2 linked regions of the Catenuloplanes niger genome follow. The protein of the gene in region 1 binds, or shares a complex with, the protein of each later gene. Links are inferred from orthologs where the notes say so. Each region holds a gene or a part of one and is shown in the gene's direction. Other genes may lie near its edges. The genes, in order: J2S44_RS31995 and smc.

Region 1 (10,263 bases):
CGGCCGGCCGGTTCGACGGGCACGCGGCCACGACCGCGGACGGCCGCCCGGACGGGCTCGCGGACGCGATCGCGCGACCGGCGGACGCGGACCGGGAGGCGCGGGCCCAGGGCCGCACCTCGGAGTGGTTCTTCTCGATCCTGACCGCCACCCAGATCGCGCTGTACGCGCTGCTGGTGCCGTTGCTGCGGCGCACCTGGGCGCACAGCGGGCCGCCCGGCCCGCCGCTGCCGCCGCGCTGGCTGATGGACGGGGCGGAGCTGGCGCTGATCGCGGCCGCGCTGGTCACGCCGGCCGCGCTGGTCGCGGACCTGGTGCCGTGGTGGCGGGCGAGCCGGCCGTCGCTGGTGTTCGCGGCCGTGACGGTGGCGCTGACGCTGGCCGGCACGCTCGCGGTGCGGCTGGCCCGCCCGTACCGGTCGACGCTGTGGCCGCTCGGCACGGTCGCCGCGATCTCCGCCGTGGTGGTCGTCGCGGACGTGCTCTCCGGGTCGACGCTGCAGCTCAACGGCGTGGCCGGCTACTCCACGCTGGCCGGCGGCCGGTACGCCGGGATCGGCACGGTCGGGCTCGGCCTGCTCACCGCCGGCATCCTGCTCGCGGCCGCCGCGCTCGGGCAGATGATGCGGCACCTCCGTCCGCTGATCATGGTGGTGCTCGGCGGCGCGGCCGTGATGGTGGTCGGCAGCCCGTTCCTGGGCGCGCACGCGGTCGGCGCGGTCGCGCTGACCGCCGGCGTCTGCGTGGCGACCGCGCTCTCCACCGGCGGCTGGATCGGCTTCGGCCGGATCGCGGCCACCTCCGCGGCCGGCCTGGTGGTGACGTTCGGCTTCGCGCTGCTGGACGTGCGCCGCCCGGAGGCGGAGCGCGGCAGCCTCGGCCGGATCCTGGCCGCGCTGGTGGACGGCACCAGCGGCATCGCGGTGCAGCGCGCCACCGGGTCGAACGTGGTGGCCCTGGTCAGCCCGCTGACGTTGCTGGTGCTGACCGTGGCCGTGCTGGTCTGGTTCGTGCTGCTGCGGCCGTGGGGCGGTCTCAAGCGCCTGTTCGGGCTCAAACCGGCGGTCCGGGCCGCGCTGGCCGGCACCGCGGTCACCACGCTGGCGGCGGGGGTGCTGGGCGGGTCGGCGCTGCACGTCGCGGGCGCGGCCGCCGCGGTGGCGGGCCCGTTGGCCGCGCTCACCGCGCTGCGCGTGCTCGACCACGCGGCGATCCGGACCCGGCCGCCGATGGCAGCGATGACCGAACCCCCGAACCGGGCCGAGGGTACGGGCGGGGACAGCGCGACCGGCACCACGAGCAATGCGTCCCCGAGCGGCGGGACCGGTGCGGCGGAGCCCGGTGGTGACCCGCCCGGCGCCCCTGCCGGGAGTCCCGGGAACGCGCCCGGTGCCGGTGTCGCTCCCGGCGACGGTGTCGTTCCCCGCGACGGCGACGGCGACGGCGACGCGACCGGCCCGGCGATCATCGACCGCGATGTGGCCGCCGGAACCCAACGGGACGGCGACGTCACGATCGGTGACGACGTGGCCGTGAGTAACAAATCCGACGAGAACTGACCAGCACCCGGGCGGGTGAACGCCGCCGCGCACGGGCGTACCGGCGCACGGTGTTGATCTTTAGGGGTCTGACCTGCGGAAGTGTTCCGAGCTGCGGATCGACGTGAAGCGATCATGGTGGCCGGGCCGGGGGGTCGCCCGCGGATGGTGTTACCGTGGAATCCCGTGGATCGCGTGATCACGACAGCCGTGTCAACGTCCGCTGACAGTTCGGTCAGCGGGGGTGAGATCGGGCTCGAGGGCGTCGCGCCGGTTCGTATTGGCAGCCAGACGACCACGGGAGCAGGCCTTGAGCCCTTCGACTCAGACCAGGCACATCTTTGTCACGGGGGGCGTCGCCTCCTCACTCGGTAAGGGACTCACCGCTTCCAGCCTGGGCAACCTTCTGACCGCGCGCGGCCTGCGGGTCGTGATGCAGAAGCTGGACCCCTACCTCAACGTCGACCCGGGCACGATGAACCCGTTCCAGCACGGCGAGGTCTTCGTGACCGAGGACGGCGCGGAGACGGACCTCGACATCGGTCACTACGAGCGGTTTCTCGACCGGCCGCTGTCCGCGAAGGCGAACGTCACCACCGGCCAGGTCTACTCCGCGGTGATCGCCAAGGAGCGGCGCGGGGAGTACCTCGGCGACACCGTGCAGGTCATCCCGCACGTGACGAACGAGATCAAGGAGCGCATCTTCGCGATGGCCGACCCGGACGAGGACGGCCGCGTGCCGGACGTCGTCATCACCGAGGTCGGTGGCACGGTCGGTGACATGGAGTCGCTGCCGTTCCTGGAGGCGATCCGCCAGGTGCGCCACGAGATCGGCCGGGACCGGTGCTTCTACCTGCACGTCTCGCTGATCCCGTACCTCGCGCCGAGCGGTGAGCTGAAGACCAAGCCGACCCAGCACTCGGTGGCGGCGCTGCGCAACATCGGCATCCAGCCGGACGCGCTGGTCTGCCGCTCGGACCGGGAGATCCCGGAGAAGCTCAAGGTCAAGCTGTCGCTCTACTGCGACGTCGACCGCGAGGCCGTGGTGGCCTGCCCGGACGCGCCGAGCATCTACGACATCCCGAAGGTGCTGCACTCCGAGGGGCTGGACGCCTACGTCGTACGGCGGCTGGGCCTGTCCTTCCGGGACGTGCACTGGAAGGCGTGGGACGACCTGCTGGACCGCGTGCACCAGCCGTCCGGCGAGATCACCGTCGCGCTCGTCGGCAAGTACGTGGACCTGCCGGACGCGTACCTGTCGGTGACCGAGGCGATCCGCGCGGCCGCGTTCGGCCACCGGGTCAAGGCGAACATCCGGTGGGTGCCGAGCGACTCCTGCGAGACCCCGGCCGGTGCCGCGGCCGCGCTGGCCGGCGTGGACGGCATCGTGATCCCGGGCGGCTTCGGCGTCCGCGGCATCGAAGGCAAGATCGGGACGGCCACGTTCGCCCGGGAGAACCGGATCCCCGTGCTCGGCCTCTGCCTCGGCCTGCAGTGCATGACCATCGAGGTGGCGCGCAACCTGGCCGGCCTGGACGGGGCGAACTCGCTGGAGTTCGAGGAGACGGTCAAGCACCCGGTCATCTCCACGATGGCGGACCAGCAGGACATCGTCTCCGGCAAGGGCGACCTGGGCGGCACCATGCGGCTGGGCGCGTACCCGGCGGCGCTGACCCCGGGCTCGATCGTCGAGGAGGCGTACGGCGCGCCGGAGATCTCCGAGCGGCACCGGCACCGGTACGAGGTGAACAACGACTACCGGCCTCGCCTCGAGGCCGCGGGTCTGCGCTTCTCCGGCACCTCGCCGGACGGGCGCCTGGTCGAGTTCATCGAGCTGGACCGCGAGGTGCACCCGTTCTTCGTGGCCACCCAGGCGCACCCGGAGCTGAAGAGCCGCCCGACCCGGCCGCACCCGCTGTTCGCCGCGTTCGTGGCCGCGTCCGTGCGGTTCTCGAAGGCGGGCGAGCTGCCGCTGGAGATCGTGCCCGCCGCGGAGGAGCCGGAGACGTCCGCGCGCGGCGGCAAGCGCCGGGTCGGTGCCGCGAAGTGACCGGTTTCGCGCACGCGGTGATCAGCCGCACCGAACGGTTCAGCGGGCGGGTGTTCTCGGTCGTCACCGACCGGGTCACCATGCCCGGCGGTGGTGCGGCGGACCGGGACTACCTGCGGCACGTCGGCGCGGTCGGCGTGGTCGCGCTGGACGACCGGGGCCGGGTGGTGCTGATCAATCAGTACCGGCACGCGGTCGGCGGCCGGCTCTGGGAGCTGCCGGCCGGGCTGCGCGACGTGCAGGGGGAGGACCTCTCGATCGGCGCGCTGCGTGAGCTGGCCGAGGAGGCCGACCTGCGGGCCGGGCGGATCGACGTGCTGCTCGACCTGCACTCGTCGCCGGGCATGACGAACGAGCAGATCCGGATCTTCCTGGCCCGGGACCTGTCGCCGGTGCCGGCGTCCGAGCGGCACGACCGCGCGGACGAGGAGGCGGACATCGAGGTGCGCTGGCTGCCGCTGGACGACGCGATCGCGATGATCTTCGCCGGGGAGATCACCAACGCGGCGGCGGTCGCCGGCCTGCTCGCCGCGGCGCGTGCCCGGGACCTGAACTGGGCGCCGCTGCGCCCGACGGATACGCCGACACCCGCCTGAAACAAGATATGCCGACGGCCGACGTTTCCTTCGAAACGTCGGCCGTGGCGCGTTCTGCCTTCATGATCTAAAGTGCGCGTCGGAGAGCGGGGGTCACCGTTCGCTCGTAGACTGCGGATAAACGCGCGTGAAAGGGTCATCGACGTGAAGGTCGGCATTCCCCGCGAGGTCAAGAACAACGAGTTCCGGGTCGCGATCACGCCGGCCGGCGTGCACGAGTTCACCCGTCACGGCCACGAGGTCTTCATCGAGGCCGGCGCGGGTGCCGGCTCGTCCATCACCGACGAGGAGTACACCTCGGCCGGCGCGACGATCCTGCCGTCCGCGGACGAGGTCTGGGGCACGGCCGAGCTGGTGCTCAAGGTCAAGGAGCCGATCGCGGAGGAGTACCACCGCATGCGCGCGGGGCAGGTGCTCTTCACCTACCTGCACCTGGCCGCGTCGAAGGAGTGCACGGACGCGCTGATCGAGCGCGAGGTCACCGGCATCGCGTACGAGACGGTGGAGACGCCGGACCGGCAGCTGCCGCTGCTGGCGCCGATGTCCGAGGTGGCCGGCCGGCTCGCCCCGCAGGTCGGCGCGTACCACCTGATGCGCTCCGGCGGCGGGCGCGGCGTGCTGCTCGGCGGCGTCTCCGGCGTCTACGCGGCCAAGACCGTGGTGATCGGCGCCGGCGTCTCCGGGATGAACGCGGCCGCGATCGCGCTCGGCCTGCAGTCCGAGGTGCTGCTGCTGGACATGAACATCAACCGGCTGCGCGGCGCGGACGCGATCTACCGCGGGCACCTGCAGACCGTGGCGTCCAACGCGTACGAGGTGGAGCGCGCGGTGCTGGACGCGGACCTGGTCATCGGCGCGGTGCTGGTGCCGGGCGCGAAGGCCCCGACGCTGATCTCCAACGAGCTGGTCTCCCGGATGAAGCCGGGCAGCGTGCTGGTCGACATCTCGATCGACCAGGGCGGCTGCTTCGAGGACTCGCGGCCGACCACGCACGCGGACCCGGTCTACCGGGTGCACAACTCGATCTTCTACTGCGTGGCGAACATGCCCGGCGCGGTGCCGCACACCAGCACGTACGCGCTGACCAACGTGACGCTGCCGTACGCGCTGGCGCTGGCCGACCGGGGTTGGCGGGACGCGCTGCGCGCGGACGCGTCGCTGGCCAAGGGGCTCAACACGCACGCGGGCGAGGTCACCTACGGCCCGGTCGCGGAGGCGCACGGGATGACCGTGCGACCGCTGGCCGAGGTGCTCGCCTGAGTTCATGTCGTACCGGTCGTCTATGGTCAGCGGCGTGTTGGCGACCGACCGGGCCGTGCGCGGCTACCTCGACCACCTGACGGTCGAGCGCGCGCTCTCGGCGAACACGCTGGTGTCGTACCGGCGGGATCTCGATCGTTATCTGGAGTTCCTGGCCGGCGCGGAGATCGACACGCTCGGCGCCGTCACCGCGGGCGATCTGACCCGGCACCTGAGCGCGCTGCGGACCGGCGACGACGAGCACCCGCCGCTGTCCGCGTCGTCCGCCGCGCGCGCCATGTCCGCGGTGCGCGGCCTGCACCGGTTCGCGGTCCGCGAGGGGATCGCGGCCGACGACCCGTCCCGCGAGGTCAAGCCGCCGGTCCCGCCGCGCCGGCTGCCCAAGGCGCTGGAGGTGGACGAGGTCGAGCGGCTCCTCGCGGTCCCGGTCACGGACACGCCGCGCGGGCTGCGCGACCGGGCGCTGCTGGAGTTCCTCTACGGCACCGGCGCGCGCATCTCCGAGGCGGTCGGCGCCGCCGTCGACGACGTCGACCTGGACGACGCCACGGTGCTGCTGCGCGGTAAGGGCGGCCGGTCCCGGCTCGTCCCGATCGGCGGCTACGCGCGGGAGGCGCTCGCCGCCTACCTGGTGCAGGGCCGCCCGACGCTGGTCCAGGCCGGTCGTGGCACGCCGGCGGTGTTCTGCAACGCGCGCGGCGGGCCGCTGTCCCGGCAGAGCGCCTGGACCATCCTGCACCGCGCGGCCGAGGCGGCCGGCCTGCCGGTGGACGGCCCGCGCGCGGTCTCCCCGCACACGCTGCGCCACTCGTTCGCCACCCACCTGCTCGACGGTGGTGCCGACGTCCGGGTGGTCCAGGAGCTCCTCGGCCACGCCTCGGTCACCACCACGCAGATATACACCCTGGTCACCGTGGACCGGCTGCGCGAGATCTACGCCACCGCGCACCCTCGCGCGCTCGCCTGAACCGGACTGTATACACCGTTGCCGAGCGCGACACGCCGGGAAGGGTGGGCGGTGTGTGGGCGGGTCGTGTCGTAGAGTCGGGAATCGGCGTGGATCTCATGGAGTGCGCCGGTCGGCTGAGACGCTCACCAGGGTGTAGCGTCGGGCAGTCGTGGGAGGGGGCGCAGAGGACATGGCGGGCAGTGGTGACCGTGCCGAGGCGTGGACCTCGGTCCTCCGAGAGCAGCAGAGTTCCCTGGACATCGGCGCCGAGCTGGGGCCCGCCGATCCCGCGGCCTACACGATGCGCAAGCCGATCCCGGAACCGATGCCCACCGACCGGCACGGCCCCGCGCGGATCATCGCGATGGCGAACCAGAAGGGCGGCGTGGGCAAGACCACGACCACCATCAACCTGGGCGCCGCGCTCGCGGAGTACGGGCGGAAGGTCCTGGTCGTCGACTTCGACCCGCAGGGCGCGCTCTCCGTCGGCCTCGGGGTCAACCCGCACAATCTCGACCTCACGGTCTACAACCTCCTGATGGAGAGCGACGTCACGGCCGAGGACGTCGTGATCAAGACCGACGTGGCGGGCCTGCACCTGCTGCCGGCCAACATCGACCTGTCCGCGGCCGAGATCCAGCTGGTCAACGAGGTCGCGCGGGAGATGGCGCTGGCCCGGGTGCTGCGCACGGTCCGCAAGGAGTACGACTACATCCTGATCGACTGCCAGCCCTCGCTCGGCCTGCTCGCGATAAACGCCCTCACCGTCGCGCACGGTGTCCTGATCCCGCTGGAGTGCGAGTTCTTCAGCCTCCGCGGTGTGGCGTTGCTGCTCGACACGATCGACAAGGTCCGCGAGCGGCTCAACTTCGACCTGGAGCTGGAAGGCATCCTCGCCACCATGTACGACTCCCGCACCACGCACTGCCGCCAGGTGCTGCAGCGCGTCGTGGAGGCGTTCGGCGACAAGGTCTACCAGACCGTGATCACCAAGACCGTGAAGTTCCCGGAGTCGACCGTGGCCGGCGCGCCGATCACCTCGCTCGACCCGGCGTCCTCCGGCGCCCGCAACTACCGCCAGCTGGCCCGAGAGGTCATCGCGGCGCAGGCCGAGCGCGGGTAACGCGTGCTCTTCTCGCTCGGCCAGCCCATCTCGTTCGCCGGGTTCGTCGTCTCGTTCCTGATCGCGGTCGCGGTGCGGGCGACGGTCATGCGGCTCACCATGCGCGCGGTCGGGCTGGCGCCGCGCCGGCCGGTGCCGATCCGCTTCCACCCGCGCCGGGACTTCGACGTGTTCGGCGTGGTCGCCGCGCTGATCGGCGGGCCCGGCTGGGGCAAGGGGCTGGACGTCGACGAGGTCTCCGCGCACCGGGGCCGCGGCCGGCGCGCGCTGGTCTACGGCTCCGGCCCGCTGTCGGTCCTCCTGCTCTCCCAGGTGTTCCTGCTGATCGTGGCGCTCGGCTCCGACCGGGTGACGCTGTACGAGCCCAGCCCGGTCGACGTGCGCGGCGGCGTGGCGCTGCTCGCGACCGGCGACACCGCGGCCGGCGGCTTCACCATGCTGATCGAGTTCCTCGCCGCGATCGGCGTCGGGCTGTTCTGCTTCGCGCTGTTCGACCTGATCCCGCTGCCGCCGCTGGACGGGTGGGGCCTGCTCTGGAGCAGCCTGCGCCAGCCCGGCTCGGCGGCGCAGACCGCGCGGACGTGGCTGGTCGAGAACAACCTCGGCGTCGCGATCCTGCTGGCACTGATGTTCCTGCCGTTCAGCACGCCGCTGGTCTTCGTGGTGCTGGACGTGGTGGGTGCGCCGCTGCTGGGCGTCTGGGCCTGGTGAGCGCCCGGTGAGCGTCGATCACGTCACCGGCCAGGGTTCGGAGCCCGTCGGGGATGACAGCGTCGGCTACGGTCAGCCGGTGGCAGACGCGCCGGTCCGGGAGGACCACCGGGACACCGCCGACGACGGTACGCCGAGCGGTGGCTTCCGGGTCCGGCTGCACAACTTCGAGGGGCCGTTCGACCTGCTGCTCCAGCTGATCGGCAAGCACAAGCTGGACGTCACCGAGATCGCGCTGCACACGGTCACCGACGAGTTCATCGCGTACATCCGGGCGATGGGCGACGACTGGGACCTGGACGAGACCAGCGAGTTCCTGATCATCGCGGCCACGCTGCTGGACCTGAAGGCGGCCCGGCTGCTGCCCGCGGCCGAGGTGGAGAACGAGGAGGACCTCGCGCTCCTCGAGGCCCGCGACCTGCTCTTCGCCCGGCTGCTGCAGTACAAGGCGTACAAGGAGGCGTCCGCGGTCATCGCGGACCTGGAGCGCGACGGCGCCCGCCGCTACCCGCGCGCGGTCAGCCTGGAACCGCGCTACGCCGAGGCGCTGCCCGACCTGATCTTCGGGTTCGGGCCGGAGCGGCTGCTCAAGATAGCGATCAAGGCGTTCACGCCGAAGGTGCCGCCGACCGTGGCGGTCCACCACATCCACCAGGTGCGGGTCAGCGTGCGCGAGCACGCGGACATGGTGCAGAACATGCTGCGCCGGGTCGGGATCGCCACGTTCGACGTGCTCTGCGCGGACTGCGAGAACACCCTGGAGATGGTGGCCCGGTTCCTGGCGCTGCTGGAGCTCTACCGGGAGGGCCTGGTCGAGTTCGCGCAGCCGGAGTCGCTGGGCGTGCTGACCGTGAAGTGGACCGGCGGCGACTCCGACGTCGACCTGGAGGTCGACGACTACGAGGGCACCAAGGAAGTCGACACGGCGAAGGACGACCCGAACGCACCGGCCGCGGCCGGCGACGAGGCGCGGGAGACGGAGGGCGAGGCGTGACCACGGACGACGATCGCGGGTCGCTGGCGGATGCGGCGGCCGCGTGGGTGCCGCCCTGGGACCGCCCGAAGCCGCCGCCGGCCTCCGAGCAGGAGCCGGAGGACGGGTCCCGAGCCGAATCCGCGCCCGAGGCGGGGCCTGAGCCAGAGGCGCGAGCCGGGCATGAGGACGAGACCGAGGTCGCGCCGGAGCTCGATCTCGCGCCGGAGACCGTGGTCGAACCGGAGACCGTGGCCGGGCCGGGGACCGTGGCCGGGCCGGAGAGCGAGCCGCGGGCCGATGCGGAGCCGGCGGCCGGGCGGACGGCGGCCGGGGCGGGGACGGACACCGCGCCCGCCGGCGCCGTCGAACCCGAGGTCGCGCCGCCCGGGAGTGTCACGGTCGAGCCGTCCGGCGCGCCTGCCGTACCCGCGCAGAAAGGAAAGCCGGGGGCGAGCGGGACGGAAGCGGCTGACGGGACGACACCGCCGCCGGCCGCGCCGAAGCGGCGCCGGGCGAAGCCCAAGCCGGCGGAGCCGGAACCGGATCCGGTGTCGCTGATCGACGACGCGGAGCTGCGGGGCGCGCTGGAGGCGATCCTGCTGGTCGTGGACGAGCCGGTTGCCGAGGTGATGCTGTCCCAGGTGCTGGAGCAGCCCACCGAGCGGGTGACGCAGATGCTGTACCTGCTGTCCGGCGAGTACACCGATCGGGGGCACGGCTTCGACCTGCGCCGGGTGGCCGGTGGCTGGCGCCTGTACACCCGTCCGGAGTACGCGGCGTACGTCGAACGGTTCGTGCTGGACGGGCAGACCGCGCGGTTGACGCAGGCCGCGCTGGAGACGCTCGCGGTCGTCGCCTACAAGCAGCCGTGCAGCAGGTCACAGGTCTCCGCCATCCGCGGTGTGAACTGTGACGGCGTGATGCGTACGCTTGTCACCCGGGGGCTCGTGGAGGAGTGCGGCGCGGACGTGTCCGGCGCCTACCTCTACAAGACCACCACCCTGTTTCTCGAGAAACTCGGCATCGACTCGGTCGCGCAGCTTCCCCCGCTCGCGCCGTT
Region 2 (11,567 bases), 1.6 Mb from region 1 along the record:
GAACGCGCTCTGACCCACCGGTCGTACGCGTACGAGAACGGCGGCCTGCCCACCAACGAGCGGCTGGAGTTCCTCGGCGACTCCGTGCTCGGCGTCGTGATCACCACCGCGCTCTTCACCGACCACCCGGACCTGCCCGAGGGCAAGCTGGCGAAGCTGCGCGCCAGCGTGGTCAACATGACCGCGCTCGCGGACGTGGCCCGCACGCTCGGCCCGGACGGGCTCGGCGCGTACCTCTTCCTGGGCAAGGGCGAGGAGACCACCGGCGGGCGGGACAAGGCCAGCATCCTGGCGGACACGCTGGAGGCGCTGCTCGGCGCGATCTACCTCCAGCACGGGCTGGACGTCGCGGCCAAGGTGATCCACAAGCTGTTCGACCCGCTGATGGCCGCGTCCTCGAAGCAGGGCCCGAGCCTGGACTGGAAGACCAGCCTGCAGGAGCTGACCGCGTCGCTCGGCCTGGGCGTGCCGGAGTACCGGATCGACGAGGCCGGCCCGGACCACGCGAAGACGTTCACCGCCTGGGTCGTGGTGGCCGGTGAGCGGTACGGCGGCGCCGAGGGCAAGAGCAAGAAGCAGGCCGAGCAGCGAGCCGCGGAGGCGGCCTGGCGCAACCTGTCCGATCAGGGCCCACACTCGCTGAGCGCGGACGCCGACGGGTCACCGTGACCCGTACCGCGCAGCCCGTGTCCATGGCGGAGAAGAGCCTCTCCCCGCTCTGGCACGTCGTCGTCGTGCTCGGCCTCTTCGTGGCGATCCGCGGGCTGCAGTCCGCGGCCATCGCCTGGCTCGCGCTGCCCGGCGCCACGGTCGCGGACAGCCTGCTCTCCTGGGACGCGGGCTGGTTCGTCCGGGTCGCCGGCGAGGGCTACCCGACCGGCTACACCTATGACGAGGACGGCACGCTCGTCGGCAACGGCATCGCGTTCTTCCCGCTCTACCCGGCGCTGATCCGGCTGGTCTCGTTCACCGGGCTGAGCCTGCCGGACGCGGCGCTCGCGGTCACCTGGGCCTGCGGCGCCGCGGCCTCGGTCGCGCTGTTCCAGCTCGGTTCGCGCCTCTACGACCGCCGCACCGGGTATGTGCTCACCGTCCTGGTGATCGCGCAGCCGATGTCCGTGGTGCTGAACATGGGCTACTCCGAGGGCCTGTTCCTGGCGCTCGCGGCCGGCGCGCTGCTGGCCGCGCACCGCCGGTCGTGGGTGTGGATGGGCGTGCTGGGCCTGGCCGGCGCGCTGGCCAGGCCGACCGGCTTCGCGCTGACGGTGGCGCTCGGCGTCGCGGCGCTGCTGGCCTGGCGCACCGAGGACCGCCGGGGCCGGATCACCGCGCTCGGCGCGGCCGCGGTCGCGATGGCCGGCACCCCGGCGTACCTGCTGTGGGCCGGTCACCGGATCGGCGACTGGGACGCCTGGTTCCGGGTGCAGACCGCCGGTTGGGGCTCCACGTTCGACTTCGGCCGCAGCACGCTCTCGTTCCTGGACAGCACGCTGCGCACCGGCAACGGCTGGGTGCAGGTCAGCGTGGCCTGGATCCTGATCGGCGCGGTCCTGCTCGCGGTCACGGCCGTGCTGCACCGGCCGTGGTGGCCGCTGGTCGCCTACGGCCTGGTCACGCTCGTGCTGGTCGTCGGGCAGGGCGGGTACTACCATTCCAAGCCGCGCCTGCTCGTACCGGTGCTGCTGATCATGTTGCCGCTCGCGACCGCGCTGGGCCGGGCCCGCTGGCGCACGATCGTCCCCGCGCTCGCCGGCTACGCCGCGTTCGGCCTCTGGTACGGCGCCTATCTCGTCACCGTCTGGCCCTACACGATCTGAGGAACCACGTGCCCGAACTTCCCGAGGTCGAGACCGTCCGCACGGGTCTGACCCCCTGGGTCGTCGGCCGCCGCCTGCACACGGTCGAGGTCCGCCATCCGCGCGCGATCCGCCGGCACGTGCCCGGCGCCACCCACTTCGCCGACGTGCTGGCCGGCCGCACGATCACCGACGTCCGCCGGCGCGGCAAGTACCTGTGGCTGCCGCTCGACTCCGGCGACGCGATCATCGGCCACCTCGGCATGTCCGGCCAGCTGCTGATCCAGCCCGGCGAGGCGCCGGACGAGACGCACCTGCGGGTCCGCTTCGGCTTCGACGACGACGGCCCCGAGCTGCGCTTCATCGACCAGCGCACGTTCGGTGGCCTGTCCGTCTCCAGTGGTGGCGCCGAACTGCCGTCGGAGATCGCGCACATCGCCCGCGACCCGCTGGACCCGCTCTTCGACGACCGCGAGTTCGCCGCGCGTCTGCGCCGCCGGCGCACCGAGATCAAGCGCGCGCTGCTCGACCAGTCGCTGATCTCCGGCGTCGGCAACATCTACGCCGACGAGGCGCTCTGGCGTGCGAAGCTGCACGGCGCCCGCCCCACCGACGCGCTCACCGGGCCGGCCGTCGCCCGCCTGCTCGGCCACGTCCGCGACGTCCTGTCCGCCGCGATCAAGGAGGGCGGCACCAGCTTCGACGCGCTCTACGTCAACGTCAACGGCGAGTCCGGCTACTTCGACCGCGCGCTCAACGTCTACGGCCAGGAGGGCCTGCCCTGCGCCCGCTGCGGCACCGCCGTCCGCCGCGAGTCCTTCATGAACCGGTCCAGCTTCAGCTGCCCGCGCTGCCAGCCCAGACCCCGATAAAAGCCGATGTTCCCGCTTCCGGCGCGGGCACGTTCCGAGTGCTCCCGCGGGCACCGGTCGGCCGCGGGCGGCCTCCCTGCAAGATCCGCTGTGGCGTACCGATCGGGGTGTCCCGCACGTCGTCCTGACGACGTGCGGGACACCCCGATCGTGGGACGCGCCGCCGTCAGCTGCCGGCGCCGAACATCTGGGTCCAGATCGGCGTGTTGCCGTCGTAGGCGAGGCCGACCCCGGTCTCCTTGGCATCGCAGTTGAGGATGTTCTTGCGGTGGCCGTCGCTGTTCATCCACGACTCCATGACCTGCTCGGCGGTCTGCTGGCCCTTCGCGATGTTCTCGCCGATCGCGTTCTGGTAGCCGGCGGCCTTGGACCGGTCCCACGGCGACCGCCCGTCCGCGCTGGTGTGGTTGAAGTAGTTCTGGTCCGCCATGTCCTGGCTGTGACCGCGCGCCGCGGTGCGCAGCTTCTCGTTGTTCGTGACCGCGCCGCAGCCGGCCTCCGCGCGCCGCGCGTTCACGATCTTGGTGACCGCGTTCTCCAGCGACGTGATCCCGTCGGTGGCACCGCCACCACCCGAGTTCCCGCTGTCGCCGCCGCTGTCGCCACCGCTGTCGCCGCCACTCCCGGCGTCGCCGCTCCCACCGTCGTCGTCGCCGTCCTGCTCCGGCTCGGTCTCCTCGGGCGGCGCGGGCGCGGCCGGTGCGCTGGCCTTCGGCGCGGCGGACGGCGACGGGCTCGGCGACGGCGAGGCCGGGTTCGCACCGAACATCGCCTCGCCGCTGATCTCTCCCGCGGGACGGTCGGCCCCGCGCGCCGCGGCCGGGTCGGCGGCGACGTCGTCACGGTTCGCGCTCGCGGCGTCGACCGTGCCGTCCGCGGACCCGCCGGACACGTTCGGCGGCAGCATGTAGGCTGCCAGCCCGAAGATCGCCAGGACGGCCGCGACCAGAGCCACCAGCCCCGCGGTGCCGCCGGGCAGCCGGCGCGCCTTCCGGACCTTCTTCGCCTTGTGCCGCCCACCGGAGGTGATCTCCTCGGCCCGGGGCAGCTCTCGCTGGCTCGTCGCTCGCTCGGCTCGCCGTGACACGGGGTGAACGCCTCCACAGACGGAAGAACCGCCTGCTCACGCAGAGCGGTCGATGAATGCAGCTTGCCGATCGAACGTAAACGGGTGACCAGCACACTTCCAACAGACCTAAGGAAGACCTAGGGAAGACCTAAGAACCGTCGGACCGTCCGCAAAATGCTAATTACCGGGCGTGATCGACGTGGCGCGGGACACGCCGCGCTTGACTCTTTTGGCGGCTCGGCGGACTATGGAGGTGTCGCCAGTCGCGCCCGATCACGCCGTGTGTGCCCATGAGCGTGGAGTCGCGATTTGCTGGGCGCGCGTTGGCCGGCCTTTCCGGCAGCGCATTATGAGGAGACAGAAATGGCGAAGGCCCTCTACGGCCACGTCGGCATGGCGCAAGACCGGCGCCTCGTCGACGAGGTCACCCGTCTGCGTGCCACGGTGCAGGCACTGGAGTTCGAGATCACGCGGTTGCGTGCCGACAACGATCGGCTCGCCGCTGCCGCCGCCGAGGCGGACGATCTGCTGAGTCTGCGCGAACCGGCGCTGACCTGATTCCGGGGCGTCGGCCCGCCGGCGCCCACAGCAGTGCACTGCCCCCGATCGGGTACGCCCGAATGAAACAACAGAATCCCTGAGCGCGCCGACACACACTCAACGTGGCGGCGCGCAGCCCTTTGTCCGGGCCGTTTCAGCGGCTAGCGTGGGACGTTCCCGGGAGCCTGGCCTGCTCGTTGACCACTCGGGGCAGCGGCGGGGACGAGGGCGCCGCGTGATGCTCGTCTACCGCGGGTTACCCTGCGGAATCGCTTGCCCGCCGGCCTCCCTGCGGCGGGGCGCCGGGGTGAGGATACGGATTCGTGCATCTCAAGAGCCTGACGGTGAAGGGCTTCAAGTCCTTCGCCAGCGCCACCACCATGCGCCTGGAGCCCGGCATCACCTGTGTGGTGGGCCCGAACGGCTCCGGCAAGTCGAACGTCGTGGACGCGATCGCCTGGGTGCTCGGCGAGCAGGGCGCGAAGGCGCTGCGCGGCGGCAAGATGGAAGACGTGATCTTCGCCGGCACGGCCGGCCGCGCGCCGCTCGGTCGCGCCGAGGTCACGCTCACCATCGACAACACCGACGGCGCGCTGCCGATCGACTACACCGAGGTCTCGATCACCCGCCGGATGTTCCGGTCCGGCGAGAGCGAATACGAGATCAACGGCAACGGCTGCCGGCTGCTCGACATCCAGGAGCTGCTCTCCGACTCCGGCATCGGCCGCGAGATGCACATCATCGTCGGCCAGGGCCGGCTGGACAGCATGCTGCACGCGAAGCCGGAGGACCGCCGCTCGTTCATCGAGGAGGCGGCCGGTGTCCTCAAGCACCGCAAGCGGAAAGAGAAGGCGATCCGCAAGCTGGACGCCATGCAGGTCAACCTGAACCGGCTGACCGACCTGACCGCTGAGCTGCGCCGCCAGCTCAAACCGCTCGGCCGCCAGGCCGAGGTGGCCCGCCGCGCCGCCGGCATCCAGTCCGACCTGCGCGACGCCCGCCTCCGGCTGCTCGCGGACGACCTCACCACGCTGCGCACCACGCTGGAGAAGGAGATCGCGGACGAGGCCGCGCTCCGCACCCGCCGCGGTGAGCTGGAGAAGGAGAACGAGATCGCCCAGCGGCGGCTCGCCACGCTGGAGGCCGCGCACGCGGAGGACGCGCCACTGCTCGCGGCCGCGCAGGACGCCTGGTACAAGCTGTCCGCGTTGCAGGAACGCTTCCGTTCCACCGAGCAGCTGGCCGGCGAGCGGCTGCGGCACCTGTCCGCGCCCGGCGAGGAGGAGCGGCCCGGCCGCGACCCGGACATGCTGGAGGCGCAGGCCGAGGAGGTCCGGGCGCAGGAGGAGGAACTCCGCGAGGCGCTGGAGGAGGACAAGGCCCGGCTGGCCGAGGCGATCGAGGCCCGGCAGGACATGGAGCGCCAGCTCGCGGACGCGGAGCGGGCACTGCGCACCGCCGCGAAGGCGATCGCGGACCGCCGGGAGGGCCTGGCGAAGCTGACCGGCCAGGTCAACGCGGCCCAGGCCCGGTCGTCCACCGCGCAGGAGGAGATCTCCCGGCTGGTCACCGCGCACACCGACGCGGCCGAGCGGGCCGAGCGGGCCCAGGCCGCGGTGGACGCGGTCTCCGCCGAGTCGACCGAGGCCGACCGGGACAACGCGGATCTCGACGCCCGGCACGCCGAGGCGGTCGCCGCGCACGACGCCGCGTCCGCCGTGGTCCGCCAGCTCTCCGAGGCCGAGCGCAAGGCGGAGAAGGACGCGGCCAGCTGGAAGGCGCGCGAGGAGGCCCTCGCGATGGGCCTCAAGCGCAAGGACGGCGCCGGCGCGCTGCTGGCCAAGGCCGGGCAGGTCCCGGGCCTGCTGGGCAGCCTGGCCGGCATGCTGAGCGTGCGCCCCGGGCACGAGGCCGCGCTCGCCGCCGCGCTCGGCGTGCTGGCCGACGCGGTCGCGGTGACCGGCGTGGACGAGGCCGTGGAGGCGATGCGCACGCTCAAGATCTCCGACGCCGGCCGGGCCGCGATGCTGGTCGCGGGCGAGGCCGGCCCCGGCGACCTGGGCTCGCTCGACGCGCTGCGGCCCGCGCTACCGGACGGCGCGCTCTGGGCCCCCGACCTGATCACCTGCGCCGAGCAGGTCCGTCCCGCGGTCCACCGGGCGCTGCGCGACGTGGTCTTCGTGCCCGACCTGGAGTCCGCGGCCCGGATCGCGGCGAGCAATTCGGAGCTGCGCGCGGTCACGCCGGAGGGCGACGTGCTCGGCGCGTTCGCCGCGGCCGGCGGCTCCGGCAAGGCGGTCAGCTACATCGAGGTGCAGGCCGCGGTCGACGAGGCGAAGGCGAACCGGGAAGCGGCCGAGGAGACCATCGCGGGGCTGAAGTCGGAGCTGGCCGAGGCGCGCGAGGAGGTGGCCGCGCGCAAGGAAGAGGTGCAGGTCGCGGCCGCGGCCAAGCGCGAGGCGGAGAGCCAGCGCAACGCGGCCGCCCGCCGGCTCGCCGAGCTGGGCGCCGCCGCGCGCTCCGCCAAGGCCGAGACCGACCGGCTCGCCGCCTCCCGCGCCAAGGCCGAGCAGGCCCGCGAGCAGGACCTGATGCGCCTGGAGGAGCTGGAGGAACGGCTGCGCGTCGCGGAGGAGATGCCGCTGGACGAGGAGCCCTCCACGGATGAGCGGGACATACTGGCCGCGAGTGTGCCGCAGGCCCGGCAGAACGAGATGGAGGTGCGGCTCGCCGTCCGTACCGCCGAGGAACGGGTCTCGTCCATCTCCGGCCGGGCCGACTCGCTGCTCCGGCAGGCGAACGCGGAACGCCAGGCCAGGGAACGCGCCGCGGCGCGCAAGGCGGCCCGCGCCCGTGGTGCGGCCATCGCCCGCGCGGTGGTGACCGGCGCGGGTGCGGCGCTCACCCGGATCGTCGCGTCGCTGGAGACGGCCGCGCGGAGCCGCGACGAGATCGCCGCCACCCGGTCCGCGCGCGAGGCCGAGCTCTCCGAGGTCCGTTCGGTCGCCAAGCAGCTCGCCGGCGAGCTGGAGCGGCTGACCAGCGAGGTGCACCGGGACGAGGTGGCCCGCGCGGAGCAGCGGCTGCGCCTGGAGCAGCTGGAGGCGAAGGCGGCCGAGGACTTCTCGCTCGACGTCGAGACGCTGACCAGCGAGTACGGTCCGCAGAACCCGGTGCCGCCGAGCCAGGCCGACGTCGCCGCCGCGGAGCGGGACGGCAAGCCGGTCCCGGAGCCGGCGCCGTTCCACCGGCCGACGCAGGAGAAGCGCGCGGCCAAGGCGGAACGTGACCTGACGCTGCTCGGCAAGGTCAACCCGCTGGCGCTGGAGGAGTTCGCGGCGCTGGAGGAGCGGTTCAAGTTCCTCTCCGACCAGCTCGAGGACCTCAAGGCGACCCGCAAGGACCTGCTCACCGTGGTCAAGGACGTGGACGACCGGATCCTGGAGGTCTTCACGTCCGCGTTCGAGGACACCGCGCGCGAGTTCGAGCACGTGTTCCAGGTGCTCTTCCCGGGCGGCGAGGGCCGGCTGATCCTGACCGACCCGGAGGACATGCTCACCACCGGCGTCGAGGTCGAGGCGCGCCCGCCCGGCAAGAAGATCAAGCGGCTGTCGCTGCTGTCCGGCGGCGAGCGCTCGCTCACCGCCGTGGCCATGCTCTGCGCGATCTTCCGGGCCCGCCCCAGCCCGTTCTACATCATGGACGAGGTCGAGGCCGCGCTGGACGACGTGAACCTCGGCCGTCTGATCACGCTGTTCGAGCAGCTCCGGGAGCGTTCGCAGCTGATCATCATCACCCACCAGAAGCGGACCATGGAGGTCGCGGACGCGCTCTACGGCATCACCATGCGCGCCGGCGTCACCGAGGTCATCAGCCAGAAGCTCGTCAAGGAGAATGCGGATGCGTAGGCAGCGGGCACGTGCCCTGCTCGTCGACCTGGACGGCGTGCTCCGGCACGTACCGGACATCAAGCTCCAGGAGATCGAGCAACGGTACGGGATGGAGCCCGGCCGGCTCCTGGACACCGCGACCGTGTGGGGCCGCATGCAGCCCGCGCTGGTCGGCGAGGTGTCGCACGCCCAGTGGATGTCCGTCGTCGCGGACGAGCTGACGTTCGCGGCCGGCGGCCCCGAGCGGGCGCGCGCGGCCGTCCACGAATGGCAGGCCGAGCGCGGCGTCGTCGACCAGAGCATGCTGGCGTTCCTGCGCGACGTGCGGGCCGCCGGGCTGCCGGTCGGCATAGCCACGAACGGCACCGACGCGCTCCCCGCCGACCTGGACGCGCTGGGCCTGACCGGCGAGGTCGACGTGGTGGTCAACTCGTCCGTGGTCGGCGTGCACAAGCCGGCCAAGGGGTTCTTCGTCGCGGCCTGCCAGGCCCTCCAGCTGCCACCGTCGCTGGTGTTCTTCATCGACGCCGACGACCGCGCGGTCCGCGGCGCCCGCGCCGCCGGCCTCTCCGCACTCCGCTGGAGCGGCCCGGACGATCTCCGCTACGTCCGGGCCGCCCTCGACCTCTAGGGCCGGTCCCCGGTCAGTCGCCGGTCACGCCGTCGATGCGCTCGCGCAGGAAGTCGGCGTGGCCGTTGTGCCGGGCGTACTCCTCGATCATGTGCACGTAGATCCAGCGCAGGTTGCGCTCGGTCCCGTCCGTGGGGTGCCGGTAGATGTGGTCGAGCGGGACGCCCTTGACGGCTGCCCGCGCCTCCTCCGTCTCCGCGACGAAGGTGGCGAGGTCCCGCTCCGCGTCCGCGTCCGCGACGTTCTCGAAGTCGCCGTCGCGCTGGTCCGGCGTGCAGTAGATGTCGTCGAGATCCGGTGCCACCCCGGTGAAGACGCGGAACCACCACCGCTCCACCTCGGCCATGTGCCGCACCAGGCCGAGCAGCGTGAGGATCGACGGCTCCACACTCGCGGTTCTCAACTGCTCCACGGTCAGCCCCGCGCACTTGGTGAGCAACGTCTGCCGGTGCCAGTCCAGCCAGCCCTCCAGCATCTCCCGCTCCGGTGCGACAAAGGGCTCCGAGGCGCGCGCGATGGCCGGCGCGGTCCAATCGATCGTCATGGGCCCGATTCTGCCCGACCCGCTCCCGCGGGTCGCCGGATCCCGCGTGCGGCGGCGTTCGCGTGCTCGCCCCCGCGCCACCGGTGCGGCCCCGGATCATTGACCGATGCGAAAAGGAGATCGTTTCGGCCGTTCGACCGCGCTTTCGCATCGGTCAATGATCTTTACCGGTCTTTACGCTGGCGAGCGGCGATCACGAATGGCCGGCGGGCACCTTTATGGGTAAATATGCGGCGTGCGGCAGCCAGCGCGTGGTGGGACGACTCGACGGGCCGGCCGTGGTCGGCCGACCCGTCGAGTGGTGCCTACGTGGCCGAGATGGTGTTGGTCGCGACCAGGGCGAGGACGATCGTGCCGAGCACGATGCGGTAGACGATGAAGACCGTGTAGCTGTGCTTGGCGACGAACTTGAGCAGCCAGTTGACCGCGAAGTACGCCACGATGAAGCTGACCACGGTCGCGACCAGCGTGTTGACCCAGCCGACGCCGTTGGAGATGTTCTCGAACTCGGTGACGACCTGCAGCAGCGTGGCCGCGGTCAGCGCCGGGATGGACAGGAAGAACGACAGCCGGGTGACCGTGACGCGGTCGAGGTCGCGGAGCAGACCGGCGGACATGGTGGCGCCGGAGCGGGAGACGCCGGGGATCAGCGCGAGACACTGGGTGACGCCGATGATCAGCGTGTCCTTCCAGGTCACGTCGGCCTCGTGGCGGGTCTGGGTGGCCGCGCGGTCGGCGAACCACATGACGAAGCTCCAGACGATCAGCGCGGTGCCGACGAACCAGAGGCTGCGCAGCGTGGTCTCGATCTGGTCCTTGAAGAGCAGACCGATGATCGCGATCGGGACCGAGCCGAGGATGACCGCCCAGCTGAACCGGTAGTCGGGGGTGCCGCGGTTCTCCGCCTTGAACAGGCCCAGGAACCAGGCCTTGATGATCCGGAGGATGTCGCCGCGCAGGTAGAGCAGCGTGGCCAGCACCGCGCCGGACTGGATGATCGCGGTGAACGCGGTGATGTCCGGTGCGTCGATCTGGTAACCGAGCAGCTTCTCCAGGATCGTGAGGTGACCCGTGCTGGAGACCGGCAGGAACTCGGTGAAGCCTTCGACGGCGCCGAGCAGCACCGCTTCGAGGATGTTCACGGACTGGCTCTTCCCTCCACCGGCGCGCGTGCCGGCCGTTCAGCGGAATGACAACTGCGGGGGGTGACGAGCGATCAAGATAGCGCGTGCGCGTCGGCCGGCTTGAGGTGCAGGGTGACCCGCGCACCGCCGAGCTGCCCACGGTCGATGTGGACGCCGCCGCCGAGCTCGGTGGCGACCCGGTGGACGATCGACAGGCCGAGCCCGGTGGAGCCGCCGCCGCTGTGGCCGCGCTGGAGAGCCGCGCGCGGGTCGCGGATGCCGGGGCCGGCGTCGGACACGGTGAGCGCGTCGTCCGAGACCGTGACCAGGAACGGAGTGCCCTGCGGGGTGTGTTCGAAGACGTTGCCGATGAGCGCGTCGACCACGCCGATCAGGTCCTCCTCGGGCACGCTGACCCAGACCGGCCGGTCCGCGCCGACGACCTGCCAGGGGCGGCCGTGGTCATCCGCGAGCACGGCCCAGAAGGACAGCCGGTCGGCGAGCACCTCGACCAGATCGGTCTGCGCGTCGGTACGCTCCGTGACCGGCCGCCGCGCGCCGCTGATGATCTCGTCGATCTCGTGTTGGAGATCCGACACCGCCTGCCGTACGCGGTCCGCGACCGGGCCGGGCGGGATGCGGTCCGCGTCCAGGCGCAGCGCGGTCAGCGGCGTGTGCAGCCGGTGCGACAGGTCGGACGCGAGCTCCCGCTCCTTGTCGATGAACCGGATCATGCGGTCGGCCATGGTGTTGAACGCGGTCGCGGCCTCGCGCAGCTCCGGCGGGCCGGCCGGGGTGACGCGCACGGAGAGGTCCTTGGCGCCGAACGCGCGGGCCGCGCCGGCCAGTGAGCGGGCGGCGCGGACCAGCCGGACGCCGATCCGGTCCGCGACGAACACCGAGCCGGCCACCAGGACGAGCGACATCCCGGCCATCGCGGCCCAGGCCACGTCGACGCCGCGGCGCAGGTCGGCGTCCGGCACGAAGACCTCGATCACGGCGGTACGGTTCCCGTCGATCGCGGTCGCCTGCAGGTAGACCTGGCCGCCGGGCACGACCGCGGTGGTCGCCTGCCGGCGCGACTCCACCAGCTCCACGTCG

The links.
Region 2: the proteins of J2S44_RS31995 (region 1) and smc are in contact, whole or in part, in a crystal structure (PDB 3ZGX), measured with the Bacillus subtilis proteins. The link is inferred for Catenuloplanes niger from one-to-one orthologs.

Annotation. Positions count from the first base shown.
Region 1 is NZ_JAVDYC010000001.1:7,322,487-7,332,749, forward strand. Bases 7,469-10,263 are described here. They hold J2S44_RS31995 (segregation and condensation protein A), read left to right. Parts: upstream 7,469-8,306; coding sequence 8,307-9,221; downstream 9,222-10,263. Other genes in these bases: J2S44_RS31985 (ParA family protein), read left to right, coding at 7,469-7,516; J2S44_RS31990 (M50 family metallopeptidase), read left to right, coding at 7,520-8,227; scpB (SMC-Scp complex subunit ScpB), read left to right, coding at 9,218-10,263. In the rest of the region: J2S44_RS31960 (hypothetical protein), read left to right, coding at 1-1,559; pyrG (CTP synthase), read left to right, coding at 1,849-3,588; J2S44_RS31970 (NUDIX domain-containing protein), read left to right, coding at 3,585-4,184; ald (alanine dehydrogenase), read left to right, coding at 4,329-5,444; site-specific tyrosine recombinase XerD, read left to right, coding at 5,479-6,411; more of J2S44_RS31985, read left to right, coding at 6,584-7,468. UniProt on the Bacillus subtilis protein: Participates in chromosomal partition during cell division. May act via the formation of a condensin-like complex containing Smc and ScpB that pull DNA away from mid-cell into both cell halves.
Region 2 is NZ_JAVDYC010000001.1:5,748,577-5,760,143, forward strand. The notes cover bases 4,287-8,385. They hold smc (chromosome segregation protein SMC), read left to right. Parts: upstream 4,287-4,600; coding sequence 4,601-8,185; downstream 8,186-8,385. Other genes in these bases: J2S44_RS25600 (hypothetical protein), read left to right, coding at 4,287-4,295; J2S44_RS25610 (HAD family hydrolase), read left to right, coding at 8,178-8,385. Also shown: rnc (ribonuclease III), read left to right, coding at 1-669; J2S44_RS25585 (putative hexosyltransferase), read left to right, coding at 693-1,817; mutM (bifunctional DNA-formamidopyrimidine glycosylase/DNA-(apurinic or apyrimidinic site) lyase), read left to right, coding at 1,826-2,668; J2S44_RS25595 (CAP domain-containing protein), read right to left, coding at 2,835-3,755; more of J2S44_RS25600, read left to right, coding at 4,101-4,286; more of J2S44_RS25610, read left to right, coding at 8,386-8,798; J2S44_RS25615 (DinB family protein), read right to left, coding at 8,812-9,336; J2S44_RS25620 (undecaprenyl-diphosphate phosphatase), read right to left, coding at 9,648-10,484; J2S44_RS25625 (HAMP domain-containing sensor histidine kinase), read right to left, coding at 10,559-11,567. UniProt on the Bacillus subtilis protein: Required for chromosome condensation and partitioning.